Regions from separate parts of the Paenibacillus sp. FSL H8-0122 genome, predicted to be linked through region 1. Evidence: predicted binding sites of a transcription regulator. Region 1 holds the regulator's gene; each other region holds the start of a gene.
The links. The regulator Rex, encoded in region 1, represses fermentation and respiration genes when NADH is low (regulators of the CRP and FNR family bind a similar motif). The targets are predictions, from matches to a motif close to TTGTGAAATATTTCACAA.
Positions count from the first base shown of each region.

Region 2: NSS64_RS19895 (flavocytochrome c) is a predicted target of Rex. The motif match lies at 4,085-4,102, and genes of this name have one in related genera.
Region 3: NSS64_RS15590 (DUF1641 domain-containing protein) is a predicted target of Rex. The motif match lies at 4,815-4,832, and genes of this name have one in related genera.
Region 4: NSS64_RS31000 (formate/nitrite transporter family protein) is a predicted target of Rex. The motif match lies at 5,039-5,056, and genes of this name have one in related genera.

Region 1 covers NZ_JBBOTB010000001.1:1,943,571-1,950,989, reverse strand. The annotation lists gene NSS64_RS08465 (AAA family ATPase) at 1-848, opposite strand, end outside; gene NSS64_RS08460 (hypothetical protein) at 841-1,383, opposite strand; gene NSS64_RS08455 (aminoglycoside adenylyltransferase domain-containing protein) at 1,609-2,376, opposite strand; gene NSS64_RS08450 (cell wall elongation regulator TseB-like domain-containing protein) at 2,651-3,172, opposite strand; gene NSS64_RS08445 (amidohydrolase) at 3,202-4,503, opposite strand; gene NSS64_RS08440 (redox-sensing transcriptional repressor Rex) at 4,493-5,143, opposite strand; gene dinG (ATP-dependent DNA helicase DinG) at 5,300-7,419, opposite strand, start outside.
Region 2 covers NZ_JBBOTB010000001.1:4,600,414-4,607,832, reverse strand. The annotation lists gene NSS64_RS19920 (pentapeptide repeat-containing protein) at 409-900, shown strand; gene NSS64_RS19915 (Crp/Fnr family transcriptional regulator) at 1,002-1,706, opposite strand; gene NSS64_RS19910 (lactate utilization protein) at 1,801-2,478, shown strand; gene NSS64_RS19905 (response regulator) at 2,625-3,344, shown strand; gene NSS64_RS19900 (hypothetical protein) at 3,481-3,939, opposite strand; gene NSS64_RS19895 (flavocytochrome c) at 4,124-5,554, shown strand; gene NSS64_RS19890 (FMN-binding protein) at 5,580-5,939, shown strand; gene dcuS (DcuS/MalK family sensor histidine kinase) at 6,144-7,419, shown strand, end outside.
Region 3 covers NZ_JBBOTB010000001.1:3,538,275-3,545,693, forward strand. The annotation lists gene NSS64_RS15560 (hypothetical protein) at 1-59, opposite strand, end outside; gene NSS64_RS15565 (Rrf2 family transcriptional regulator) at 399-821, opposite strand; gene NSS64_RS15570 (carboxymuconolactone decarboxylase family protein) at 929-1,216, opposite strand; gene map (type I methionyl aminopeptidase) at 1,452-2,198, opposite strand; gene NSS64_RS15580 (SGNH/GDSL hydrolase family protein) at 2,295-2,924, opposite strand; gene NSS64_RS15585 (NAD(P)/FAD-dependent oxidoreductase) at 3,089-4,267, opposite strand; gene NSS64_RS15590 (DUF1641 domain-containing protein) at 4,299-4,736, opposite strand; gene NSS64_RS15595 (nitroreductase family protein) at 5,060-5,677, shown strand; gene NSS64_RS15600 (hypothetical protein) at 5,946-6,617, opposite strand; gene NSS64_RS15605 (hypothetical protein) at 7,191-7,419, opposite strand, start outside.
Region 4 covers NZ_JBBOTB010000001.1:7,205,886-7,213,304, forward strand. The annotation lists gene NSS64_RS30980 (formate--tetrahydrofolate ligase) at 1-1,232, shown strand, start outside; gene NSS64_RS30985 (hypothetical protein) at 1,346-1,708, shown strand; gene NSS64_RS30990 (FAD-dependent oxidoreductase) at 2,076-3,440, shown strand; gene NSS64_RS30995 (YncE family protein) at 3,572-4,735, opposite strand; gene NSS64_RS31000 (formate/nitrite transporter family protein) at 5,157-5,984, shown strand; gene NSS64_RS31005 (MFS transporter) at 6,459-7,419, shown strand, end outside.

The DNA of each region.
Region 1 (7,419 bases):
GCACCCGAGAAGCCGTAAGCTTCTTCGGCGATTTTATCCAGATCCACGGTGTCATGCAGCGGCTTGTTCTTGGCATGCAGGTCGAGAATCGACTTGCGGCCCTTCTTATCAGGCATATCCACCTGAATATGGCGGTCAAAACGCCCCGGGCGCAGCAGCGCAGAATCCAGCATCTCCTTGCGGTTCGTTGCGGCTACCAGCAGGATGCGCGGGGTATCATTGTTATAAATCCCGTCCATCTCCGTCAGCAGCTGATTGAGGGTCTGATCATACTCACGCTGTTGTCCGCCTTCGCGCTTCCCGCCGATGACGTCGATTTCATCAATGAAAATAATGGCACTTTGCTTATTCTCCTTGAGTGCGCGTGTGCGGGCATCCTTGAACAAATCGCGTACGCGTCCCGCACCCACACCGACATACATCTCAACGAATTCACTGCCCGAGGCAGCTACAAACACGGAGCCCGTATAATGCGCCGCAGCCTTAGCCATCAGCGTCTTTCCTGTTCCCGGAGGACCTGTAAGCAGAATTCCCTTGAGCGGGCGAATCCCGAACTTGCTGATTTCTTCGTGCCGGATCAGGAAGTCCAGCGCTTCACGCAGCTCCTGCTTGGCATTGTCCTGTCCGCCGATCTCTTCAAAGGTCAGCTTGGAGGGGCCGTTCTTCTTGCGCTTCTTATCTGCACCTGCATTAACCGTCAGACCGCCACGGGCATGGGCAATGAACAGGAGCGCGGCAACCATACCCAGCGCTATGATTACAGGGAAGATATTAATCCCCACAAAAGCCATAAAAATCAGCATGACCGGAACGAATCCGGCTACAACCTCTTTCCAGTACTTAAACATTGTTCCACACTCCCATCTTGGCTGCTGCACGCGGCAGAATAATGAATTTGCTCTCTGTGCCGTTGCTCAGGCTTACATATACATTATTGTCGTCAATCTCTGTGGCGGCTGTAACCCCGCTGTACTTGCTGTCCTGCTCCTTAAGTCCGTCCAGCTTCGCTGGTATCAATGTATACTTCCGGCTCTCCATCGCTTCTGCTACAGAGAACATCGCTTTATCCCAGTACTCATCCAGCAGCTCGCTCGGCTTCTGCTCCACATCCAGCTTCAGGGTCCGTCCGTCAATAGCAGTGCTGCCTTCTCTTGATACATACTGCACCAGTTCACGTAATTTCGTGCCCGGCTGCAAATCCAGTTTCAAAGTGACCTCATTGCGTTTAATAGTAATATGGGAATCCTTCACTCCCTCGTAGGATGATACCAGCTTCTGCAGCGGCTCCTGCACCGCGAATGTACGGTAAGAATACCAGCCGCCAAACAATAATGCAGCAGACAGCAGAGACGTTAGCAGTACAGGCATGAGACGCAGTTTCAAGAAACGTCCTCCTCTCAAAAATGACCGAGCATAACTCTATAATAAAGACCATCCAGCGTGTCTAGCGCCCTTCCGAGACTGACATGCTCTTAAGCATGTCCTGATACAAGTAGTAGTATATCACAGGTGTATATACGATTTTACATAAAGTTGTGAATATATTTAAAATTTTTGATACTAATTTCTGGATGTTTCATGCACTTATCATTTTTGCCCGGCCCATCTTCAGTTCGCAGTCCGCTTGATTTCAGCCATCATATATTCCGCAAAATCAGTTAATTCGCCCGGTTCATAGCCTTCGGCGTCCCCCGCACCGCTATATTCCTTCAGACACTGTCTAAGCAAACCGTGATAGACTTCAGGCAACTGCTGCAGCCCCCACTCCCCGCCTTCCTTCTTGGAAGAAACATGACCTTCCTGCATATAATAGAGTACCCTGCATAGATTCAGTGTGTAATACACCGGTGATTTCTTAATATTCTGCGGTGCATCATCGATATCCCTGATAATGGAATCCAGATAGTACCTGTTGTCTAGCGGCGCAAAGGCCTCGCGGATCGGCTCCCCGTACAAGATAAACCCGCGATGGTAGACTACTGTAAAATGCGCCGCCAGATCAGCATCCTCAAAGCCGCCGCACAGATAATTCTCATCAGCTCTGTACCGCTCTACATGTGCTTCCGAAAAGTGAAATTCAAAAGGCGTAGGATACACAAAATTGCGCAGGTATGTCTTAAGGACGATAGATAGTTCAATTCCGCGCTTATTCGGCAGACTGTCATGATAAGCTACAATACGCCTGGCAAGTCTATGACTGACCTCTGCGGGCAGCTTGTCATGTACGACGATCAGCAGATCGATATCGCTGGTATCGGGGTGAAAACAGCCCATCGCCAGTGAGCCATGCACGTAAATTCCCGACAGATTCTCCCCCAGCTCCTCCTTGAACAGATCCACCGCCTGATACAAATATGCCAATATTTCCAATTTCATCAACCTCCTTGTTACATTCAACATGCAAGTTATTGATAGCAGATTAGGGATTACTTTTAATATATCAATTGATATATCTCAGAAGTGAAGGGGTACCGATTTCCTTCATCCCTCACCGTCAAAATAATAAAATAACCCCACAAAGTGGGGCTTTAGCGTAGGTGTTGACTCAGGTACTTTGCGGGGACCCCAAAACATATAAATTTATCTGTTAAAAAAACGGGAGAACAGATAAACTGTTCCCCCGCATGTATTCTTCCGCTGAGCGCTTAGCTTAACGGTTCGGCAGACTGTACCCCTCACCGATGGCGCTGCCATCCTTGAAGCGGTAGAAGCTGTAATAGAATCGCCCGTCTTTTTTGTAAAATAGCTGCCAGGCATATTCCCCGTTGTATACACCGGGCAGCAGCCGTTCAATCGTAATGTCCGGCAGCTGAGCGGCTATGATTCCACGCATTTTCTCTTCTGAGGTGCCATTGCTCAGTTCCTCTGCATACAGGTCGTTGTCGCCTCCGGCAGGCTTGCCCTCCAAGGTGAAACGGACCCACACCATCAGATCGGTCCCTGCTTCATTTTTACCGGTCAGCACCCAGTAGATCTCATTCTCATTCCAGACAGATTTCTGGGCCTTGGTAACCTCTGTTAGTCCGGCACGCGCCCGGGCCAGCTCCTTGGCCTCACTCCGCTCGTTCCACTGGTCCTTCATAATGTAGGCATAGAACTGGCTTAGTCCGAACAGAAGGAGCAGCACCACGGTAATCCCCAGCCAGATCCATCTTCTCCTCTTCTTCTTCACCACGCTGCTTCCTTTCCCGTTTCCCTGAATTACCGTTTAAGCAGGCTCTCGAACGTCTCCTGTGCTTTGCGGCGGATGGCTTCCTCATCAAGTGTCAGGCATTGTCCATGCTTCACAACCTGCCGGCCGTTCACCCATACATGCTCCACATCCTTGGCACTTGCCGAATATACGGCATGGGAGAGCAGATCGGTATGCGGCAGCAGATGCGGCTGGTCAATATCAAGTGCGATGAAGTCGGCCTTCATTCCTGCGGCAAGCCGGCCTACCCCGCTTAGGAAAATAGACTGCGCCCCATACTCCGTAGCCATCAGAAGCGCCTCAGGAGCCGGTACCGCTGTGGGATCACCGCTTACGCCCTTGTGAATCAGAGCCGCCAGCCTCATCTCTTCGAACATATCCAGATTATTGTTGCTTGCCGCGCCGTCTGTACCCAGGGAGACCTTAATCCCGGCTCTCAGCAGTTCAGGAACACGCGCAACCCCGCTGGCCAGCTTCAGGTTACTGCCGGGGTTATGCGACACGCCAACGTTATGGCGGGCCAGAATCCCGATCTCTTCATCGTTCAGATGAACCCCGTGGGCAATGAGCGAAGGACGGGTGAACATCCCGAGCTTCTCCAGATGTGCGACCGGACGCAGGCCATAGTCGGCCACGTTCTGCTCCACTTCATGGCGCGTCTCGGACATATGGGTGTGCATTGGCAAGTCCAGATCATGGGCAGCCTGCACAAACTTCATGAAAAACTCTGGAGGACAGGTGTACGGGGCGTGCGGCGAGAGCATGGTCGTAATTCTGCCATCAGCCTTGCCGTGCCAGTTACGGGCAAAAGCAATCGCCTCAGCGAGCTTGGATTGCTGTACCTCTTCCGGGCATAGCCCAATTACGCCGCGCATCAACACCGCACGAATACCGGACTGCTCGGTCACTTCCGCTACCCGGTCCATATGATCATACATATCGAGGAAGGTGGTTGTGCCGCCCTTCAGCATCTCCAGCACGGACAACGAGGTTCCCCAATATACATCATCACCAGTGAATTTCTCTTCCATCGGCCACATCTTCTCCTGCAGCCAAGACTGAAGCACCATATCGTCGCCGTATCCGCGCAGCAGTGACATTGCAGTATGACCATGGGTATTGACCAGACCAGGCATGAACAGCAGACGGCTGCCGTCTACGACCTGTGCGCCATCCTCCACTGCCGGCTCAGCTTCACCTATGTAAGTAATCAAATCATTCTCCAGGGTCATGTACCCGCTCAGAACCGGCTTGTCACTGCCCGGAACCAGGAAGTGCCCATTCTTGATTATCGTGATCTTACTGCTCATCTTCAGCCTCATCCTTTCCATCATGCAAATAATAAGCCAAGCTCTGCAGATCTGTGGTGAAATCTGCGGCATGAATCCGGATATTGGCAGGCGTCTTGAGAATAACCGGTGCAAAGTTCAGAATCGCCTCGATACCGGAATCGACAAGAATATCAGCTACGTTCTGGGCTTCGCTGTCGGGCACGGTAATAATCCCGATCCGGATGCCCTGCGAGCGGATTGTACTGCTTAGCTCCTCCATCGGCTGCACAACCAGCGAGTTGATCTGCTGGCCTACCTTCGGCGGATAGGCATCGAAGATGGCAGTAATCTTCATCGTATCCTTTAAGTAAGCGTTGTAGTTAGACAAGGCATGACCGAGATTACCGGCTCCAACCAGTGCAACATTAATTTGCTGGTCAAGCTTCAGGATATGGCGGATCTTCTCAATCAGATAAGATACATCATAGCCGATGCCTTTTCTGCCAAAATCACCGAAATAAGCCAAATCCTTGCGGATCTGGGCGGGATTCAGATCAAGCTTCTGGCCCAGCTCCTGAGAAGAGACTGTGGAGATTTCACGTTTTTGGAGATCGTTCAGGAAACGCAGGTACACTGGGAGCCTGCGCACGACGGCCTCCGATATTTTATCCGATTTCATGTATTCTCCTCCTTCAAGTTGATGTAACATCACAAATTCGCTTCATGTAATGCCGATTATAGCAACCGTGCCCCGCCGCCTGCCGGAGTGGCAGGGCAGGCGGGAACGGATCTTCAGGTTAATCATGACTTATTAATAATAGCAATAGCAGATGAATTAGGAAACCCCGCCGTCATCCAGCCATTCGGCAATTCTCGGGACCATCTGCTCGGTGAGCATATGCTCCATCTTGGGACCGGGGAGCGAGTACAGGAAGTACTTTCCGTAATGCGATTCAATGACTCTGGTATCGTACACAATTACGATGCCCCGGTCCTGCGCCGTGCGGACCAGCCGCCCGAAGCCCTGCTTGAAGCGGATGACGGCCTGCGGCACGGACAGCTTCATGAACGGATTCTTCTTCTGTGCCTGAAGCAGCTCCGACTTCGCTTCTGCCAGCGGGTGATTCGGCGGCTGGAACGGCAGTCTGACAATCGCCAGGCAGGTCAATGCTTCTCCCGGGATATCCACCCCTTCCCAGAAGCTGCTGGTACCCAGCAAGACCGAAGCCGGGCTATCCTGGAAGCGGCGGATCAGCTTGCTCCGGCTGCCGCCTTCCACGCCTTGTCCCAGCACCGCAATATCCTGTGAGGCAAGCGCCTCCTTCAGCGGCTCATAGACCTGGCGCAACATCTTGTAGGAGGTGAACAGCACCAGCATCCGCCCCCGTGTTGTTACAGCTGTCTCGGCAAGGGAGTGCACGAGGGTGTCCACAAAGCGGGCATCCCCTATACTTCCCTTGACGCTCGGGAAGTCCCGGGGAATGACCAGGAGCGCCTGCTCACGATACTTGAATGGTGATGGAAGCAGTGCAGTCATCAGACGCCGCTGCTCGGCAGCCTCGCCAAGACCCAGGTTATCGATCATGAACTGGAAGGATTTATCCACGGATAAGGTGGCCGAGGTCAGGATAATGCTCTTCTTCTTATCGAAGAACAGCTCCCTAAGCTGGGTGCTGACATCTACGGGAACAGCATACATTTGCAGCGACTTACCCTTATAATTACCGCTTCCCTCCAGCCAATACACGATATTCTCATCATTCAGGCTCATGAAGAAGCGGATCTGCTCTCTAATGGATGCCAGATCTTTGAATAACCCGCCGATATCGGTCACAAGGCTGTCTGAGGAGGATTGGCTGTCCGTGTCACGCATCTCACTGAGCATTTTGTCGCCCTTGCGGATGATATCGCTCAGACTGAGGTTCAGTGTATTCTCAAGGGCAGCCAGCTCCTCCCAATCCTTCGGCTTCTTGCCCGGCTGCAGGCGTGCCACCAGCTGGCCTGCTTCACCGGCCCCGGCATCGCTGCGCTCGGGCAGCAGGCTGAAGAGCCGGTCACTAAGCGCATCCCAGGACTCCTTCACCGTCAGCAGATCTGGATAGATCCGGTCGATCACGCCGCTCCATTCGGAAGCCTGCTCACTGCCCGAAGACTGCAGACTCTGGCGGAGGGCAGGCAGCTGCCCGCTCCGGCTATCCTTATAGAGACGGGTGAGGGTATGGGCGAATGTGAAATATTTCATCTGCATGCCAAGATGCTTGCCGGCAATATCCTCCAGATGATGGGCTTCATCAATCACAAGATGGTCGTACGCCGGAAGAAGCTGATGCCCGGCTTTGACATCTGCGAACAGCTTGGAGTGATTGGTGACCACCACATCGGAGATCCCGGCTTCATGCTTGGCCCGGTGGTAATAGCATTTGCGGAACCAGGGACAGGCGCGTCCCAGGCAGGAGTCGGTATCACTGGCTACAGTCTCCCAGAAATCGCCGCCCCGCCCGCTTAAGTTAAGCTCCTCATCATCGCCGGTCGTCGTCTGGGTTAGCCAGACGAGCATTTGCGCAGCGGTGAGCGCTTCTTCCCTTGGACTCGTAAAGTCCTTTTTGTTCATTCTATGTTCGAATTTGCGCAGACACAAATAGTGCCCTCTTCCCTTAAAGATGGAGGCCTTGAACGGGAACGGCACAACACTGGTTAAGAGCGGGATATCCCGCTCCCGCAGCTGGTCCTGAAGGTTAATGGTATGAGTGCTGACCATCACCTTCTGATCACTTTTCACACTATGGTAGATGGCCGGAAGCAGATAACCCAGCGATTTGCCGGTGCCTGTTCCCGCTTCAATCAGCAGATGCTTGTCCTGCTCAAGCGCTGTAATGACCTCATGGATCATCAGCTCCTGGGCTTCCCGGCTCTCATACTGGGGAAGAACAGCCTTCAGCCGCTTGGTTACCTCAT
Region 2 (7,419 bases), 2.7 Mb from region 1:
TGGATTACGATAATTATCATGGAAGTATTGATGCAGAAGATTTATATCAAGAAATGAACATGTTTTTTTAATGTTCTGATTACGGAAGGCTTTGGGTATTTTGGGACGGTTTTGGTGAAAAGCCAAGTGAGTATGTCCAAGTGAAAGATTAAAGTAAGATAAAATCTTCATAGAACCTTGATTAGCTAATGCGCAGAGACTGTACGAACAGGAAGTAATAGGTTCTTCAGAGGCCTGGGGATATTTTGAATCAAACTGGTGTAGCGACACCTGGCCAACAAGGATTGTTAGATGCAGGGCACTGGAGTGCTTCTTAAAGAAGAGAGGGCTTAAATGAAAAACTCTTTTAGCGACATCAAGCAGGGGGATTATGGTAAGTCAGTGGGCAACAAGTAATACATAAGGAGTGTGAATGGAATTATAATTTACAGCATAGCAAATGAACCCATACAGCTAAATGTTGATTCTCTTGAACAATCAAACTTGGATAATCTAAACCTGCATAGAGCTATACTAAATAAAGAGATTTTATGCGGAGCAAGTTTAATCGGAACAAATTTACGTGGTGCTGAGTTAAGAGAGGCAAATTTAAGCAGAGCGAATCTAACAAGTGCTTTATTAATGGTGGCGATACTTGAAAATTCTAATTTGGAGTCTTCAAACCTTACAAACGCAAAGCTAACAGGAGCTATCTTAAGTAATGCTAACTTAAATAACGCTATTTTAGTCGGAACTGATGTATGGAAGACTGATTTTAAAGGTGCAAAATTAATGGGAGCTAATATGATGTGTGAAAGGATGCAAGATTGCCTTTTAGAAGGTGCGCTATTCGATGATAACACCGTATGGCCATTAGGGTTTGACCCTTTGGAATACGGAGCAATTAAGGCGCAGAATTAAACCCAAGGCCATTGCTATAAATGATTAGTACACTTTGGTTAATACTACCTCTCAAGGTTTTCTTCAGAACAGGAGTGATCCGATGGCAAAATTCCAATTCTCTAGTCTGATGAACTGTGAGGGGCTGCTTCTTGCAACAGCCTAAATTCATTTCTATAAAACTCAATCAAGCCGTCCCGCTTCATCCATGCCAGCTCTCTGGACAGGGCGCTGCGGTCTACGTCGAGATACTCGGCCATCGCTTCCCGGTCAAAGGGAATCGTAAAAGTTTCTGTTCCAGCTTCACGCCTAACTCTTGTTAAATAAGTTAAAACCTTATCGCGAATAGTCGGCATGATCAGACAATCATTCCGGTCATGCAGTTCTAAAGCCCGTTCTGAAATACTATCGAAAAGATTGCCAAGTAATTGTTCGTGACCCGTACATAGCTTCGTACAACGGCTCAATATGTTTTGGATCGGAATAAACAGCACCTCAAGCGGTTCTATGGCCTGTACTGACATCGGGCATCTTCTTCCACGGCTGGCTGCTGTGAGAACAGCGGTATATCCACCTGGATGATGGAGGGATACAATAATTTGTTTTCCTTTGACGTTCAATTTCGTACTTTGAGCGAGGCCCTGCAATATGATGCCGACATCATCAACGTAATCGCCCTCACGGACAACCATCTCATCTTTTACATATTCTTTCCGTGTAGCTGACAGACATTTTAGCATTTGGGGAATATCATCAGGGGAAATCCCTGAAAATAAACGTGATTGACATATGGACTCTAAGTTATTCTGAGCGGCTTCGCGTTGCATGTGCAACATCCTTTTTATTTCCACTATACTATATTAATCATACATACACACGAAGTTTAGCCACCTTGTCTAACGTCAGAACGGAGGAAGAGCAATGCAAACGAAAGAAGATTCAATCAAAGCGAGAAACCGGCTGTTAGCCTCCAAGGTTATGAAAAATCTGCAAAGCAGAAAATTTGAGGCCTATTACTGTGACAACGCCATAGAAGCTGCGGAAAAGGCGCTATCCTTAATTCCGGAACAGTCTTCGGTATCTTGGGGCGGTTCAGTCACGCTTGAGGAAATCGGGCTTCTTGACCGGGTACGCCAAAGCAACTATGCAGTCATTGATCGTGATACAGCGCAGACAATGGAGGAACGTTATGACCTCATGCGCCAATCTCTTTTGTGCGACACCTATTTAACCAGCTTCAACGCGGTTAGTGAAGATGGGATACTGGTCAATATCGACAGTGTGGGCAATCGGGCGGCAGCGGTTACTTTTGGACCGAGAAGTGTGGTTGCTGTCGTCGGGATGAATAAGGTGTGCAAGACCGCTGAAGATGCAGTGATCAGAGCCAGAACCTATGCCGCTCCCATTAACGCAAACCGTCTTTCGAGTTCGTCCAGCCCATTTTTACATTCACCGCAAAAAACGCCCTGCCTAATCAATGGTGCTTGTGCAGATTGTAAATCAGAGGATTGTATCTGTTCTTACATCGTCGAAACAAGAATGTGTAAAACAGCGGGGAGAATAAAGGTTATCCTCGTTGGTGAATCTTTGGGATTTTAATTTTTTCGGCACCGCTCGGGTAATTTCTCGAATTGGTGTCTTTTTGTTAGTTTTGATTCTATGTCTCAGCACACCTCCCTCCAAAATTCCCCGCCGCAATGTTATATTAGTTGTAGTTATAGTTGCACAAAAGACAAGGAGAACCCATGAACATTAAAGTACTAATCGTTGAAGATGACCCGATGGTGGCGAAGTTTAACCGCCATTATCTGGAGCAGGTTGCGGGCTTTGAGTATGCGGGCTGGGCGGCGACGGGGGATGAGGCGTTGATTCTGCTGGAGAAACAGCAGGTGGATCTGATTCTTCTGGATATTTATATGCCGCGTGTCAGCGGGCTGCAGCTGCTCTCTGCACTGCGGGAGCAGGGGAGCAAGGTGGATATCATTGTGATCTCCGCCGCCAGTGACAATGCCAGCATCCGCAAAGCGCTGCAGAACGGGGCCGTGGATTATTTGATCAAGCCGTTTGAGTTTGCCCGCTTTCAGGCGGCCTTGTCGGCGTATCGTGAGGATTATAAGCTGATGCACAAGGAGCATCTCAGCCAGGAGCAGCTGGATAAGCTGCTACGGCATTCGCTCGGGACGGAAGAGGAGAAGACTGCTGCCCTGCCGCTGCCCAAGGGACTTGCCGAAGGCACACTGGAGAGCATCTGGAGCACGATTAACCGGCTGGAGAGCCCGGTGTTCTCCACGGAGGATATCAGCAGCCATGCGCCCATCTCGCGGATCTCGGTCCGCAAATATCTGGCTTTTCTGACGGAGGCAGGGATTCTGGAAATGGAGCTTAGCTACGGGGCGGTAGGCAGGCCGGTGTATATGTATAAGGTGAGACATGAAGGGCATGAACTTATCTGTAAATATTTGTGAGTGTTCTCTTTAAATAAAACGGAGTCACGGTTGCCTCAAGGCTGCCCCAGGCGTTCCATGACTCCATATAGCCGTCACAGTAGCTGTGAAGGTTAATTAAGCTATTAAGCTATGCCATACATAAGCGTGTGCAGCATCACTCGAAGGCCTGCTGCAGAGCCAGCGGACTGAACTCGTTAATGATTTTATAGGCTACCAGGTGCGGGTTGTTCATGTCATTGTCATAGATAATCATGTGATGCTTGCCCTTCAAAATAATGTCGAACCGCTGCTTCCGGTCGGCCTGGACAATGGTAATGTAATAGCTGTACTTGTTGTCTGTGCTCACATTGCGGGCGGATTTCATCAGGCGGACGCCGGAGAAATCATCGTAGATCTGCTTAATCGCTTCCGGCTCAGTAAGCACAACGTCCTTCTGTTCACCGGGAACAGAAGACAGGCGGGTAATTTCCAGAGCGGCGATATCTTCCAGACGGACGGTTCGGGTAACTACTCTTTTGAATGAAGTATAGCGGCTCGCGGTGTAGCTCATCAGGGAGACACCGGCTGCTGCCAGAACAGCACCGGCCAGCCAATATTTTTCGCTTTTTTCCATAGTTTCTGCTCCTCCTAGTGATACGGTTGTATAAGCTCCAATTATAAATCTATAAACACATTCAAGCAAATTCACTACCTTTATTTACTTTATCATTTCTTTAATTACTAAATATTCTTGTCAGGGCTCCTTCAGGTTATGATGATTGTGAAAATATGCACAATTACAATTGGAGGAGAACAGAATGAACAGAAAGAGATGGGGAAGCCTGCTGGGCAAGGGGCTGCTGCTGGCAAGTCTGGTGGTATTGCCTGCATGTAACAGCACCAAAGGGGAGTCTACGGACATCGTAATTATCGGCGGCGGCGGCGCGGGAATGACTGCTGCCATTGAAGCGCATAATCAGGGAGCCAAGGTGATACTAGTCGAAAAAATGCCTATGCTTGGAGGAAACACCGTCCGTGCGGAAGGCGGATTGAATGCGGCAGGAACACCTTATCAGGAGGCTGCCGGAATCAAGGACAGTCCGGAGCTGCATTTCGAGGATACCATGAAGGGCGGCAAGAACCTTAACAACCCGGATCTGGTCAGAACGCTTACGAACGGCGCGGCGGCTTCGGTGGAGTGGCTGAAGGAGAATGGAGCCGAGCTGTCTGAGGTGGGACGCGCAGGCGGGGCAAGCGTGAACCGGATTCACCGTCCGGCAGGCGGAGAAGCGGCAGGGAATTTCATCGTAGTCGCGCTGAAGAAGAAGCTGGAGGAGTACAAAATTGATGTGCGCCTGCGGACGACTGCCGATGAGATCGTCAAGAATAAGGACGGCGTGGTTACCGGAGTGAAGGTGACGGATAAGGATGGCAAGCAGTACACGATCAGTGCGAATTCCGTTATTCTGGCGGCCGGCGGTTTTGGAGCCAATATGGACATGATCAAGGGGTACCAGCCGAAGCTGGAAGGGTTCTCCACCACTAACCATCCGGGCGCAACCGGCGATGGTACAACGATGGCAGAGAAGATCGGTGCCAAGCTGGTAGACATGAAGGAGATTCAGATTCATCCGACCACCATTCCGAATCAAGGCGTGCTGATCACAGAAGGGGTACGCGGAGACGGTGCAATTCTGGTCAATAGCGAAGGCAAGCGCTTCACGAATGAACTGCTGACCCGCGATGTTGTGTCCCAGAATATTCTGGCCCAGTCCGGCAAAGTAGCTTATCTGATCTTCAATGATGAGCTGCGTGCGAACCTGAAGGCAACCGAGGTTTATTTTGGAATGGATCTGGTCAAAGAAGCGGCAACACCTGAAGAATTGGCGGCACAGATCGGTGTAGACGGCAAAGCACTGGCAGATACACTGAATACGTATAATGGCTTCGTTGCTTCCGGTAAGGATACAGAGTTTGAACGGCCGGATCTTGAGCTGTCTTTTGAAAAGGGTAAGTACTATGCGATTCAGGTAACACCGGGAATTCACCATACCATGGGCGGAGTAGCGATTAACACTCAGGCTCAGGTACTGGATACCAAGGATCAGGTCATTGCCGGGCTGTATGCTGCGGGCGAAGTAACCGGCGGAGTACACGGCGCGAACCGTCTGGGCGGTAATGCACTGGCAGACATCACTACCTTCGGGCGGATTGCAGCGGATGAAGCTGTGAAGGCACTTAAGAAATAGGAACTTTCAGAAGGAGGAATTACTCATGCACAAGTGGACAAAAACCTTGCTGTTCTCTGCCCTCGCGGCTGCAACAGTACTAACGGCGGGCTGCTCTTCAGCTTCCGGCAAGTATGTGGACGGGACATATGATGGTACAGGCAAAGGGGTCAAGAGTGATATTAAAGTGGCGGTAGAGATCAAGGATGAGAAGATCGACGCTATTACCGTAGAGGAGCATAAGGAGACGCAGGCGATGATCGATGCGGCCGTGGAGAATACGATTCCTGAAATTATTGAAAAGCAAACCACAGAAGGCGTAGACGCCCTCTCCGGTGCTTCCGGCTCCAGCGGCGGAATTATTGAAGCGGTGACCCAGGCGCTGGAACAGGCCAAGAAGCAGTAAGTCATCATTCAATTGCTTATAAAAGAGTTGTGGTCATATCACCCGAGCAAGCCCAGCCCTCCTGTCTCCGGCAGAACGGCTGGGCTTGCTGCATAGTTCCATCCCCAGGAAGCGATTCCCGGGAGTAGCTTTACAAATTCAGGTTCAACTAATATAGTTCGAATGGTATAGGAACATGGGACATGAAGGGAGGTCTTCGCACCAGTGGCCAGGAAAAAAAGCTACAGTCTGCGCACAATGATTGCCGTCATGGCGTCTGCCGTTGTCCTGCTGGTATTGCTGATTTTATATTTTATTTTCCGCAATCAGATTATTCCGCAGACCCGGCAGGCACTGGAGGATAAGGCGATTACGATTGCCCGTACCATCGCCCTGATTCCGCTGGTCTCGGAGGGACTCAGTGAAGGCAACAGCAAGGAGATTCAGGACTACACCTCAAGAATCGCCCGCCGTAATGATATTATGTTCGTGGTAGTGACAGATATGAAGGGAATCCGCTATTCCCATCCGGATGCCTCGCTGGTCGGTCTGCCCTTTGCAGGAGGCGGTCAGGAGATATCGCTGCGCGGAGGGGAGAGTATCTCCGAAGGGGCCGGGCCGCTCGGCAGATCCCTGCGCGGCTTCGTGCCGGTCTATAACAACCGGGGGCATCAGGTGGGAGTGGTCATTGCCGGTCTGTCCCTGGAGCGGGTCGAGCGGCTGGTCCTGATGAATGAGTGGACGATTATTGCGATTCTGGTCTCGGGAGCCTTGCTTGGAGCGGGAGGAGCATTCATCCTCGCAGCCCGGATCAAGCGGATGGTGTTCGGGATGGAGCCGGAGGACATCTCCAAGCTGCTCCAGGAACGCAGTGCGATGCTGGAATCCACGCGCGAGGGAATTATTGCCGTAGATCAGGAGGCGCGGATCACCATCCTTAATATGGAGGCGCAGCGGCTTCTGAGGGCAGCGGGGATTGGCGGGAGCGCCATGAACCGGCAGATTGCCGAGTATTGGCCGGAGCTGGGTCTGGAGCGGGTATTGGCTGAGGGAGAAGGAATACAGGACCGGGAGCTGGAGCTGGGAGACAGCTCTCTATTGGTGAACAGCCTTCCTGTCCGTGTTAACGGTAATATTGTTGGCGCGATTGCCACCTTCCGGGATGAGACTGAGCTGGCTGTGCTGGCGGAGAAGCTGTCGGGAGTCTCGGTCTATGCAGAAGCGCTGCGCTCCGGTGCCCATGAGTTCATGAACAAGCTGCACGTGATAATGGGCATGACACATATGGGCCTGTATGATGAGCTGCAGCAATATATTCTGGGGACGGTAAGCAACTACCAGAAGGAGATCGGGGCGATTACGAGACAGATCAAGGACCCGGTGATGGCCGGATTTCTGCTGGGGAAGCTGAGCCGGGCGCGCGAAGCGGGAATCGAGCTGCTGTTGACCGGGGACAGCTATCTGCCGGAGCCGGCCGATCCGCAGGTGATTCATGAGCTGA
Region 3 (7,419 bases), 1.6 Mb from region 1:
GCAATCAGGCACAGACCCAGAATCAGAGCAGCTCCCAGGATGGTATATTGATTCTTCATGGACAGCATCTCCTTATATGTATGTGTAAAGTTATTCCCAAGCACCTATTCTTCAAAAAAGCGGCCCCGCCGGGTAACCGGCAGGGCCAAAGTCTATTGTAAGGGGGTCATGTGTCTACTATACTGAGCGAAGCTTAAGGACAGATGAAAAACACATAAAGGTTTAATGAAAATGCCAGAATACACTCAGGAAAAAGAAAGACCCTGCCGAGGCACGGCGGGGTCTTCCACAAATGGTTCCACTGGGGGGTGGAGAACTTCACTATACTCCCCGAACCTTAAAAAAACATAAAACGGGGCTGAAGGTTTCCTTAAATTTACTTACATCAGATTCCTGTCTCAAGCCACAGGAATCTGATGTACGATCTGATCCAGGGTGACCTCCTGCAGCACATTCTCCATCGCCTTCTGAGCAAGAGAGAACACTGGAACAATAGCCCCTGCAATGTTCTTGCCTACGGGACACTCCGGGTTCGGATGCTCATGGACAGAGAACAGGGAGTCCTCTTCCACGGCATTCACCGCCTTATAAATCTGCAGCAGCGTAATATCAGCTGCACTGCGGGCAAGCTTCGCTCCGGCCACACCGGGACGAACCTCCACAAGTCCTGCCTTATTCAGCATACCCGTAAGGCGGCGAATCACTACGGGGTTCGTATTCACGCTGCCGGCAATCCACTCGGAGGTGCTTTTGCCGTCTTTATTGCTGTCAATTAAGGTTAGAATATGAATAGCAACCGCAAACCGCGTGCTAATGTTCATAACAATCACTCCTTCACACTAGCCGGAATGCTTCCGCCAGATGCAACTATAATAGTTACATTTAGAGCAATTGTCAATCCCGTGGGGAGTTTGCAGTCAACAGAACACTACTCACTGTCATACGCCTGCAATGCCACCGGCAGGGCTTGAATCACCACATTGCCCACTGCCGGAAGGGGCAGCAGCACTGCGCTGATGATCTCATCACGGGTTGCGCCGAGCGCTTTGGCATGCTTGACATGAAAGGGCAGCCCGCTCTCCAGCCGAACCGCCGCGAGTACGGAGATATAGGCAATCTCCTCGGTTTTGGCATCCAGGCTGCTTGCGGCATCCAGCTTCTTCACGATTTCGCCAAGGGCCCTTTGCTGCTCCGGCGCTTCCTTCATAAATGTCATAAAAGCATGACTGACTTGCGGTACATTGTCCACTTTAATTAACCCTCCGATTCTGGAAACAGATTCTTGCATTCCATATCATAACATCATCTTTAGTATGAGGGTTTCTTGCGTAATGCATACATTACAACTGTTAAATATTCCTATATATAAGATGCACTTAAGGTTCAAACTCTAAGCTGGGTCGTCGCTGCGGTGAACATTTGGACTTCCGGCCGCTGCGTCTTATCTAACTTCACGCACTAGTCAAAATAATCGGCTTGCCCTTGGTGACCACAATCGTATGCTCAAACTGGGCCACGCGGCTGTTGTCGGCCACGCTGAGTGTCCAGCCATCCGGCTGCTGCTCTACAAAATCAGCGCCTGTGGATAGAAACGGCTCGATAGTAATGACCTGTCCTTCTTTCAGCACCGTCGTTACACGCGGATTATAGAAGGGCAGAATCTCAAACGGCTTCTCATGCAACGCTTTGCCGATGCCGTGGCTGCACAGGTTACGCACGACTTTATAGCCGCGCTTCCGTGCTTCCGACTCCATAACCCGGCCGATCTCGTTCACCTTCATGCCCGCCCGGAGATGATTAATCACACTCATCATGGTCTCTTCCGTACTCCGGCAGAGGTGGACTAGCTTCTCATTATAAGGCGGCAGTTGAAACGATACCCCGGCATCGCCAAAATAACCGTTCAGCTCGGCGGAGACATCGATATTGATCAGATCTCCGGCCTGAATTACACGTTGTCCCGGAATTCCATGGGCTACCTCTTCATTCACACTTATACAGGTCGTTCCGGGGAAGTTGTAGGTTACCTTTGGAGCAGATTTGGCGCCAAAACGGCTCAGAATCTTCGCCCCCACTTCATCCAGCTCCGCAGTCGTCATTCCGGGAACTACACTTTTCTTCATCTCGGCGATGGTGTGGCCTACCACTGCACCCGCCGCTTTCAGTCCTTGCATATCCTGGAGCGTCTCGCTCGTCATCCCTGCTCACATTCCTCTCGTTATCAAAGCTTCACCTTGAGTATGTATCCTACAAGTATAACAGCCTTGCTACGCAGAGTGAAATGAACGTACCTCTTAGCTTATTGCACCTACAGCCTTCATCCAGGCTTCGGCGATTAAGGCATGTCCGGCAGGCGAAGGGTGCACGCCATCCCCCGCCCAGAAGGCAGGTTCAGCCTTAACGGATGCTGCTGCGAACAGGCCGTCCAGCGGCACCAGTACAGCGCCGTATTCACGGGCCAGCTCACGGACCACGTGGATTTTGGGGTCCAGATCCTGACGCCAGCCCTTGCGGTCTTCCGGCACCGGCAATACGAACGGCTCCACCAGCACCAGCTTGGCATCCAGATGCTCCCTGATCCGTTCAATCAGATCACGGTAGGACAACTCGAATTCAGCCGCAGTAGTCTCCTGCCCGGAATCATACCACCGCCAGGTATCATTTATGCCTATATAGATAGACACCCAGGTTGGCTTCAGCGCAAGACAATCCCTCTCCCAGCGCTCCTGCAGATCGACCGCCCGGTTGCCGCTGATTCCGCGGTTCAGGAACGTAAGATTCTTCTCCGCATACTGAAGGCCAAGACGGGCGCCCGCCATCAGCGCGTAACCTACACCAAGCGATGAAGCATCGGCGTAATTGCGTCCACAATCCGTGATACTATCCCCCTGGAACAGGATGATATCGTTCTTTTGAAATGGCATGCCTGAAATCCTCCTATGAAAACATCTGTAGTATGTAAACATGATCATTATAGCAAATCAGCTTTCCTGCGGACACGTTTTCATTGAAAATTATTCCTTCTATTTAATAGAAATCCCCCTTAGGTTGCCACATGGCAGCCTCAGGGGGATCTTAGGATAAATGATTAATAGGCCAGACTGAACAAGCCATGGATATGAGTCAGGTAACGGATGTTGCTGGCTTCCTTCATCAGCGTGGCCGGCAGACCCTTCAGCGGAGTGGAGTTACCGCCGACAATGGCTACCCCGTCTTTGCGTCCGAGGCTGGCGAGTGTGCCGGAATTGACCGGGCTGAAGGCCTCCTGCGGTTTATCATTAAGATATGCGAACAGATTGTAGCCAATCAGCTCACCCATCTGCCAGGCGATCTGTGCCGTTGGCGGATAAGGACGGCCATCCGGTGCAAAGACAACAGCGCTGTCTCCGGCTATAAATACATTAGGGTGTGAAGTGGACTGCAGGAACTCATTCACCGTGGCCCGGCCACGGTTGACTTCAAGACCGGATTCGCCAACCAGCGGATTGCCCTGTACCCCGCCGGTCCAGACGAAGGTGTTCGCCACAATCTGCTGCCCATCCTTCAGATCAATCATATTGTCGGATACCTTCGTAACCGGAAGACCCGTCAGGAACTGCACCCCGCGCTTCTCCAGGCTGGCCGTAGCGCGCTCAATCAGATGATCCGGCAGGACGGGGAGAATCTTCGGACCCGCTTCCACGAGCAGAAGCTTGATCTCAGCAGGATTCACTCCATATTGCTTCGTCAGTTTAGGCAGAATATCGGCAATTTCGCCTACCAGCTCTACGCCAGTCAGACCGCCGCCGCCAATCAGAATCGTAGCATCTGCTGCGTTGCGGGTTTTGGAATAGTCACGAATCCGGTCTTCAATATGACGGCGAATCCGCAGCGCATCTGCTGCTGATTTCAGCACCATGCTGTATTCTTCAAGTCCCGGAATACCAAAGTATGCGGTGGTGCTGCCCAGACCGACAACGAGAGCATCATAGGTCAGCATGACGCCGTCCGAGAGAATAACCTGCTTGTTCTCCGGGGAGAACGAATTGACCTTGGCGATTTTCAGATCAATATCTTTACCGGCGAACAGCTTCGCCAGCGGCATGGCAACCGCCTGTTCAGACGCACTGCCCGCTGCAAGCCGGTGCAATTCCGTAATAATCTGATGTGTCGGATACTGATTGACTACTGTTATTTTGGCTTCCGCTTTGCTCATATATTTACGAATGGTTAAGGCGCTAAGCAGGCCGCCGTAGCCTGCACCTAGAATCACTATATGTTTTGACATGATCATTCCTCCATCATTAAGTATTACGGGCTTATTTGCCCGATTGACGTTCACCGCTGACCTGCAGATAGGCATTCATGAACCGGAGAGCCTTCTGTACCTGCGGGTCCTTGATCATCTTCATCATGCCGAACAGGCTGACTGTTTCGCTGCTTGCTTCCGCGCGGTCTTTCGCTTCAATGACTGTAGCCGCCAGATTCTTGGCAGTGCCCATCACAGGACCCGCCATTTCCTTAATCGCACCGACTGTATCATTCTTAAGTACTTCATCTGTGGCAACCGACTGCACAAAATCTAGTGATTTGGACAATACACTAACCATTTGGGTGATCTGCGGCAGCTGCTCGACCAGTACCATCAGAGATTGCTGAACCTCCGGCTTCAAGAGCTCTTTCAGCACATCCTCTTTGGGAAGAGCTGCTTCTGGTATTTCTTGTTCAGGAAGATTTTGGGTAACGGTTTGTGACATATCGAAGTCTCCTTTTACAAATCGTATTCTTACTTAATGACATCCAGGTGAAACTATGTGACTATTATAACACTCTATTTGTTATTATTGTCACAATCTTTTTGCCTTTGCAACCTATTTTTGTGATTATTATCACTTCCTTATCGGTTTTGTCGAAGTCAGCCGTTTAATCAGGTTAAATTTACAAATTATTATGTTTTTAATCATTGACGTACACAGAGAGTCGTGATATCTTAAGCAAGTAACTAAATGTAAGTTTATTAATTAATATCAGCAATTGATTATTACTAAGCAGCATACATAGTAAATGGAGGTAATGACTTATGAGTACTTTTTCCGAATTGGTGCAGGCCCGCAGATCGGCTAATAATTTCGTGGAAGGTGTTACCATCCCGCAGAGTGAGCTCGAAGAGATGTTCTCCCTCGCCCGTCTGGCTCCCTCGGCTTATAATCTTCAGCACACCCATTACAAGGTGATCAGCGATGACAGCGTGAAGGAAGCCATCCGCAAGGACGCGTATGGCCAATACAAGATCCACACTGCTTCTGCTGTTATTGTGGTGCTGGGTGACAAGAATGCCTACCTGCAGGCTCCGGAAATCTATAGCGGGCTTAAGCTGCTGGGAGCGATGAGCGAGGATGCATACGAGCAAACCATTCAATCCATCAACGATGCTTATACCGGGAACGATTCATTCCAGCGGGATGAAGCCATCCGCAACGCTTCTCTGTCGGCGATGCAGTTCATGCTGATTGCCAAGGATAAGGGCTGGGATACCTGCCCGATGATCGGCTTCGATCCGGAGGCTGTGAAGGCTACTCTCGGTCTCGGCGACCATATGGTTCCGGTAATGCTGATTACGATCGGCAAGGACAACCAGCACAAGATCAGACCGCGCGGCTACCGCAAGCCGGTTAATGAATTTGTTGAATTCATCTAATATGGAGTAAGGATGTACGTGTTCACTTGGGTGGACGCTCCGCGAACGGACCGTTGTTCCAATCGCTGTGCTCTCCAGATTTTTTTCATTCCCTATACGGTGAAAATCCGGAGACCAAGGCGACCGCTGCCGCTTTTCCACAATCAGTCCGTTCTCTCCACTGTTTAAGCGGGAAGCATATAAATTTCAATATATAAAAAAGGGTCTTCCGGCTAATAAACCGGAAGACCCTTATTTATATCATCCTGCCGTATTCTTCATCCCATACTCACCGGGCATACTGCAAAATCGCCACAGCCGCACGCTCCTGCCGCTCCACATCCGTGCTGTGCAGGGCCGCCTTCAGAACAGCCAGCGCGTGCGCTACTGTAGCTTCATCCACCTGAACGGAACAGGACCCGGCGTTACTCCCGCCATCCCCTGCCTGATTCCCAAGCCACAGATCCATTCGGGCTGCGGGCAGCACTCCTGAATAGGCAGTTATTCTGCTGTCAGAGGCAAGCAGCTCTGCTACAACCGGATTAACCGCTGCGAGGGGCAGACTCTTCAGCCAGGTGACACCGCGCCGGTGGGCTGTACTATCCTCTGGGCCGCTGTGCCGGGTATCATAGAAGTAATCGCCAAGATCCCCGAGATATACCCACTCTTCATCGGCGATCAGCACGTAATCCCCATCCTGCATCGCATTGACGAAGATGTCTAAGGTATGTGTTGCCCCCTCCAGTTCCCTCCCGCGATAGCCGGCGGCAGCTAACTTGCTGCTGATCTCTTCTCTGCTATGCTTCTCCAGATCACCCGTACCGGGATAACCTGCACATATATAATTATCCTCCAAAAAGGACTTCAGCAGCCCGCTGCCGAGTTCCTCAAGCTTCACCCCATACAAGCTCATTTCCGTATCCTTTCCCTCCAGGCAAAGCTGCCGGAGTCTGCGCAGCATTGAAACCATCCTTTTCATTATACAGCAAAGGCAGTGGGATTTGAATTCGGCAGATTCTAAGGAAAACGCAGAATAATAGCGCTTACAATACCTTTTTCCAAGTTGGGAGTACAAATTAAAAAATTTCAGCTTTTTACTATTCCACGCACGGACGGTATAATTCAGGTATCAGCTCAAGGAAACAGACACTGCAGGAAGAACATAAGCCAGGGCAGAATCTCTGGCAGCTAATCTTAAGCAGCGCTCCTCCTTGTGACTGAGACTATATCTTTGATCCTGACATTCCCGCCTGAAGTGAGTCCCTGCACGAAACGGTATGAGCTTCTTAAAGCTCACAGGCTTCACAATCCCATCCTATCGTGGTAAGCGGATCAGTTGAGAGCAGTTTGAATGTGCAGGATAGGCAAATATACTGCCACCTCGGACCATTTCTACCCGGCTGAGTACAAAGGATAGGATAAGGAGTCTGAGACTAACATGGGTATAGTGGTAACAATATAAACCTCTATTGTTGATGTACTGATCAACGATAGAGGTTTATATGTGTCTGCACGGTCTTACCGCCGCTCTAGGTTAACGCAGGCCTTCCGCCACTTTTAGCAGCATCTCTCTGGTGACTTCAGGCGATCCGGTCCCTACCTCATGCATTATATTTCTCTCCTCGTTCTCCCGCACCTCAATCCAGCGGATGTAAGCATAATAGCCATTGCTGTTATACTCATAGGCCTGGTGATCCTCCACATACAGGGCTTCCTCAGAATTTACCTTCAGATGCTCAACCTTTGTATCCGTCCAAACATCA
Region 4 (7,419 bases), 5.3 Mb from region 1:
ATATGTTCCAGGGCAACAGTCTGGGGCTTGATCCGCAGCGGATCGTCTGGAAAAGGGTTATGGATATGAATGACCGCAGCCTGCGGAATATCGTGACCGGCATTGGCGACGGCAACGGAACTGTGCGGGAGAGCGGCTTCCAGATTACAACAGCCTCCGAGATTATGGCTGTGCTCTGCCTGTGCAGCGATCTTGCGGATCTGAAGCAGCGCCTCAGCCGCATTCTGGTCGGGTATGACCATGCGGGCCAGCCTGTAACGGCACAGGCGATTGGAGCCGTGGAGGCGATGACTGCGCTGCTGAAGGAGGCGGTGAAGCCGAATCTGGTGCAGACGCTGGAAGGAACCCCGGTCATTGTGCATGGCGGCCCGTTCGCCAATATTGCCCACGGCTGCAGCAGTGTGATAGGAACCCGCTACGCGCTGAAGCTAGGCGATGTGGTGGTGACGGAGGCAGGCTTCGGCGCAGATCTGGGCGCGGAGAAGTTCATGGACATCAAATGCCGCCAGGCCGGGCTGGCTCCTGCGGCTGCTGTCCTGGTGGTGACGGTGAAGTCGCTGAAATACAACGGCGGCGTCCGCAAGGAGGAGCTGTATGAGGGCAACCGTCCGGCGCTGCTCTCCGGATTGTCCAATATGGTGCGGCATATTGAGAACCTGCGCAAGTTCGGTGTGCCTGTGCTGGTGGCGCTGAATCATTTTGAAGGGGATGCTCCTGCTGAAGTAAATGAGGTGCTGGAAGCCTGCGGGCGGCTGGGTGTACCTGCTGCAGTATCCAAGGTATGGGCGGAGGGAAGCGCGGGCGGACAGGTGCTGGCGAAGGAGCTGATGAAGCTGTTGGACCGGGAAGAGCCTGTGAATTATGCTCCGCTGTATGAAGACCAACTGGATATCCCGTCCAAAATCAACCGCATCGTCACGGAGATCTACCGTGGTGCGGGAGTAGCCTTCTCTCCGGCAGCCAAGCGCAGTCTTGCTGTCATTGACCGGCTGGGTCTGCACCATCTTCAGGTCTGCATGGCCAAAACCCCGTATTCCTTCTCGGATCAGCCCCGGCTGCTCGGCGCACCGGAAGGCTTCACTATGGGCGTCCGGGACATCACCCTGTCCCTTGGGGCAGGATTCGCTGTAGTGATCACCGGTAACATGGTCACGATGCCGGGTCTCCCCGCCAAGCCCGCAGCAGAAGGCCTGCTGGTCGATGAGGATGGCGTAATTTCGGGTCTGGAATAAGACAGCATCAGCTAATGGTTGTAGTTTGGCCTCACTTTACCGCAGATATGCTGCGGAGGGTGAGGCTTTTTTGTATGCCAAAACAAACATGTCTTTCAAGGCACAACCCCAGCATGAAAATGAGCAGCGCGCCTAAAAACAGAACGATCACAATGGGACCGGGCGCGCCGCGTAGGCCAAATGTAATCGAAAAACCGATCACAATGGGACTGGGCGCGCCGCATAAGCCAAATGTAATCGAAAAACCGATCACAATTGGACTGGGAGCGCCGCGTAGGCCAAATGTAATCGAAAAACCGATCACAATGGGACCGGGAGCGCCGTATAAGCCGAATGTAATCGAAAAACCGATCACAATGGGACCGGGAGCGCCGCGTAGGCCAAATGTAATCGAAAAACCGATCACAATGGGACCGGGAGCGCCGCGTAGGCCAAATGTAATCGAAAAACCGATCACAATTGGACTGGGCGGGTAGCGTAAGCCAAATGTAATCGAAAAACCGATCACAATTGGACCGGGTACGTCGCGTAGGCTAAATTTCCTCTTGCTGTTTCCTGCTCCTGACAGACATAATGCCCCTCCTCCGGGGGAAACTAAGCCAAGGTTGAAGATGGAATCGGCGGCACAAGTGGAGTGGATGATGTGGTGGAACTCCAAAGTGATTAAAATTTGAAATTGTGAACAATGTGAGAAAAATCACAATAACTCTTGCAATGTGATAAATATCACAATATAATCAGTGTATAAAGTGAAAACAATCACAAACAAATAGTTTTATAAACAAAGTCACGAGCTCACAAGCCCTACTAAATAAGCTTTTCAACTTGGAGGAGGAAGAAATCATGAAAGTAGCAGTTATTGGATGTACCCACGCCGGAACGGCCGCCATTGTAAATACCGCACAGTTATACCCGGATGCCCAGATTACGGTGTACGAGCGCAACGATAATATCTCATTCCTGTCTTGCGGCATTGCCTTATACGTTGGCGGTGTGGTCAAGGACCCGCAGGGACTATTCTATTCCTCCCCGGAACAGCTGGCTGCGCTGGGTGTGCAGACGAAGATGCGCCATGAGGTAATCAACATTGATACCGCCCGCAAAACCTTGAAAGCCCGCAACCTCGTGACCGGCGAGGAAATGGAAGATACTTATGACAAATTGATTATGACAACAGGCTCATGGCCGATTGTGCCTAAGCTTGAAGGAATAGAGATGGAGGGCATCCTGCTCTCGAAGAACTACAATCACTCCAACACCATTATCGAAGAAGCGCAGAAGGTGAACAGAATTACTGTGGTCGGTGCCGGATATATCGGGGTCGAGCTGGTGGAGGCTTTTCAGATGAATGGCAAGGAAGTTACGCTGATTGATGGGGAAGACCGCATCCTGAGCAAATATCTCGATGAAGAGTTCACCGCACCGATCCAGCAGTCGCTTGAGGATCACGGCATTAAGCTGGCGCTGGGCGAGAAGGTCGCCTCCTTCGCTGGTGAGAACGGCAGAGTGACCAAGGTGATTACGAGCAAGGGTGAGCATGAGACGGATCTGGTGATTCTCTGCATCGGCTTCCGTCCGAATACCGAGCTGCTGAAGGGTCAAGTGGATATGCTGCCGAACGGCGCGATTATGGTTAACGATTATATGCAGACCAGCCTGCCGGATGTCTATGCTGCCGGTGACAGCTGTGCGATTCATTACAATCCGACGGGTAAACATGCGTATATCCCGCTGGCCACCAACGCAGTGCGTATGGGAACGCTGGTTGCCCGCAATCTGGTCTCGAACACGATCCCTTACATGGGTACGCAAGGAACATCGGGCATCAAGATCTACGAGGACAATATTGCCGGAACCGGACTGACTGAAGAGGCTGCCAAGGCTGAAGGGATGGATGCGGAAAGTGTCATGCTGATCGACAACTACCGTCCGGAGTTCATGCCGACCTTCGAGCAGGTTCAGGTAAAAGTGGTCTTTGACCGTGCCACCCGCCGCATTCTGGGCGCGCAGATTATGTCCAAGATGGATCTGACGCAGTCGATCAATACCGTATCGGTCTGCATCCAGAATAAGATGACCGTGGACCAGCTGGCCTTCATCGACTTCTTCTTCCAGCCGCATTACAACAAGCCTTGGAACTTCCTGAACACCGCAGGCCTCCAGGCTCTGCCGAAACTTGCTGCAGTCAAAGAGCCAGTACACGCATAATTGTAAAATATAAAATGTTCTGCCGGAGCCCATTCAGGGCTCTTTTTTTGAAGCGGCAATAGACAAGGAGAGCTGCCTCTCAAGTCAACTTCGACTTGTTGAGGCAGCTCAACTTTAACGATACGTGTCGATTACGATTGATTGCGATACCCGGAGATTATATTCTTGACGGCGATAGGATTGCTGTCTGTGGGTCCAATCTCAATAGCAGGCAGGGCCGTTGCGTTTGCGGTTGTCAGATCAATCGGGCGAATCGCTCTTGATTCTCCCACATAAGCCTTAGTGTCGGAGAAGAATGCCAGATCGCCGACAGAAGTAAGCGGAACGAACCGGGTCTGGGCGCGTGTAGTGTTGAAGATTTGCAGACCTCCCGTCGGTAAAGAAGTTGGTTGAATGGTGACACCAATATATACTTGCGTACGCGAAAAGCGAATTTTATCCTGGCCTTTGTAACTGGGAATATCCGGGAGACTATTGCCATATATGGTTCCCATCCAATTAGCGTACAGGTCATTAAATAGTTTCAGATAGCCTCTATCGTTTTCCGTGGTGCAAAACAATAATTTGTTGTCCAGGTAGACGCCGGATACTGTGTTGTCCAGCAAACTTGAGGTCGTAGGCTCGCCTTGTACATCACCGTCATAAAAACAGAGCATACCGGTCTTTCCAAGAGCGATTAGCGAATACCCCTCCGGGTGGACGACCAGTGGATTGTGTGCCGTGTCAAAGGTGAGCTGAAATTGGGACCCGTATGGATGAACGCTGTCATCCTCAATGGATATGGCGGCGACATAATCTCTTCCATCGGCAACCTTACAGGCTACATACATATAGGAGCTATTCTCATTGCTCGCCAAGGCGAAAGGCCGGCCTGGACCGACATCCACATTTTTCAAAACCTTATTCGTAGGAGAATCAATAATCGTAACGTTCTTATCTCCATAATTCGCCACATAGGCTTTCTTGCCATTCGAAGCAACCAAGACTGCAACGGGACGGGCAGGATTGGAGCTCATATTGCCCACGGGAACCGTATTGAGAATGCTATGGGATCTCGTATCAATAATGGAGAGCGAACCGATGCGGGTATTCGCTACGAATAGCTTCTTCTCGTCGGGGTCCATAGCCATAGCGCCAGGGTTCGCACCTACCTGAATCCGCTTGATGATCCGATCTTCTGCAGGATCAATAACAGCGACATAGCCATGTTGATAGTCAATTTCATAAGTCACGTAGACATAAGGATCGCGTGAGGGTAATTTCCTGTTGCTTGCTTCTGTCTTGTTTGAATTCATGGATTAATCCCCTTTCCTGGTGTTGAACCGGATGGACTTCCCGGACCCGGAGGACCGGCTGGCCAGATGGGCAGGCGCACCAGATGGAATACGGATGCCGCATTTGGAAGTCTGCTGTAGGGTATGTATGAATTCTCCAGCCCGACTAGCATAATGTCCTGCCAGATTGTCAAAAAGGGCGGAAATAACGAAGAATAATAGAATCCCACGAGGAAAGCCCGTAGGAAAGAACTGCCTCTTTAGGGGAGGCATCCGTTTTCTCTTTGTACCGCAGCACCAGCTTTTATGGTAAATTTGACATGTCAGTGAAAACTTTCACGTGGTTTTTATGATAGTGACTTTTATCACGTAAATGTGATTGGGATCACGTTACAATGGCATAAAGGAACAAATTTTAAGTAATTCGAAGGGGATAGGAATCATGGCTTATAACAAACCGCAGGGAATCGCTGAAGTGACGGTAGAGAACGGAATCAAGAAGGCACATAATCCGCTCAGCACTGTACTCATTCTTGGTTTCTTGGGAGGAGCGTTTATCGCGCTCGGATTTTTGCTGGATATTCGTGTCATTGCAGGTGCGCCTGCCGAGTGGGGGTCCATTGCCAACTTTATCGGAGCAGCCGTATTCCCGGTCGGACTGATCTTGGTGCTGCTTGCCGGAGGGGAACTGCTGACAGGGAATATGATGGCGGTGCCGCTGGCTTTTATTGCGAAGAAGATTTCGTTCTGGGAAGTCATTAAGAACCTCGTGCTGATCACACTCAGCAACCTGGCGGGTGCCTTATTCGTCGCTTATTTCTTCGGTCACATCGTTGGTCTTACATCAGATGGCGTGTATCTGGAGAAGCTGGTAAGTATGGCGGAGCATAAGATCGATGCTACGTTCCTGCAGGCTTTTATCTCCGGGATCGGCTGTAACTGGCTCGTAGCGCTGGCGGTATGGCTGTCGTACGGGGCGGACAATTTCAGCGGCAAAATCCTCGGTATCTGGTTCCCGACCATGGCGTTTGTAGCCATCGGCTTCCAGCACGTTGTAGCTAACATGTTCCTTATCCCTGCTGCGATCTTCGAAGGACATTTCACCTGGGGCCAGTATGTGGCCAACTTCGTTCCGGTCTGGCTGGGCAATCTGACGGGCGGCGCGATCTTCGTGGCTGCGGCATACTGGATGGCTTATCTGCGCAAGGAGCCGGGTGCTGTGAGCCCAGCCGCAGGCGTACCTGCTGCGGGCTTGAAGAAACACGCTTAATCTACAGATTTTGACCCGGTGTGAATCACATCGCTGGTCTGTAACATAGCTTGGCCTAAGCACTTCCTGCTTCTCGGCACCCTGCACCAAGGGATTCGTAGAGACAGGGAGTGTTTTTGTATCGGGTACAGCAGGATCATCCTCGGGACAAAACAAAATTCACCGTGCAATCCGATTCGGGGGAACGAAATCGGATCTCACGGTGAATAAAATAGGGAGTGTTTCATATGGATCATTACCCCGGCTTCCGGGGAACGAATCAGTGCGGGCGAGGTATTTTTCTTTACGTGTGAAAGAGCGGGTTATAGAATATTAATATCGCTGGCGGCGGTGAAGACAGGATTGATTTTCAATAGGATAATTCCCTGGTTTCCCGCGATACAGCATTAACGCGTATGCTTGCCCCGCCCCCTGTTTTGGGATGATACTGGATGGATTAATGACAGCTATGTTACAGGGGATGACAGACAAGATATGAGATTCATGCAGGCCTATCCGAAGGAAATTAAAGTATTTTTGATTGCCAGTCTTATTAATGCTACCGGCAGTGCGCTGATGTGGCCGCTGGTTACAATGTATGTATTCGATGAACTGGGACGCAGTATGAAGGACGCGGGAATTGTGCTGCTGGTGCAGTCACTCGGCGGGATTGCCGGTCAGCTGCTGGGCGGTTCGTTGTATCATAAGGTAGGAGTGAACCGCCTGATTGTCGGCGCATTAGCGATGAATGCCTTGACGCTGTTTGCCCTCCCGTGGGCGAGCGGAAGCTGGAGCGTATTCATAATCGTCATGGGTCTGATGGGATTGTTCAACTCCCTCTCCCTCCCGGCGATCCAGGCGTTTATCGGTTTCCGGTTCGCGGAGCAGCGCGCAGAGCTGTTCAATATCATCTATGTTGCCAATAATATAGGGGTAGCCCTGGGAACCGCGCTGAGCGGCTTCCTGGGCAATTATATGCTGAGCTTTGTGCTCAACGGGGTGACCTCGGCCGTATTTGCCGGATTCTTCTTCGTCTATCTGCGCAAGGTAGGGACGGCACCGGCTCATAGCACAGTATCGAAAAAGCAACCGCAGCATGAAGTGTCGGGCTGGAGACTCCTCGGCCATATACGGATCTATCTGTTCATGGCGGTGGGCTCGATGTTCCTGCTGATCGGCAATTCGATCTGGAACAGCGGAGTCTCGCCGTTCATTATCTCGGAAGGCTGGTCGAAGCAGCTATACGGCTTCCTCTGGACGCTGAACGGCGTGCTGATCTTCGCGGCGCAGCCGCTGGTCAGCCTGATCAAGCGCGGGTTCGCGCAGACGTCAACCGCGCAGATGACAGCAAGCGCCGTCTTTTACCTGGGCGGGTATGCTGTAATTCTGTTTATGCCAAGCTATCCGGGGATGCTGCTGGGTATGGTGCTGGCTACCCTTGGGGAGATGCTGATCT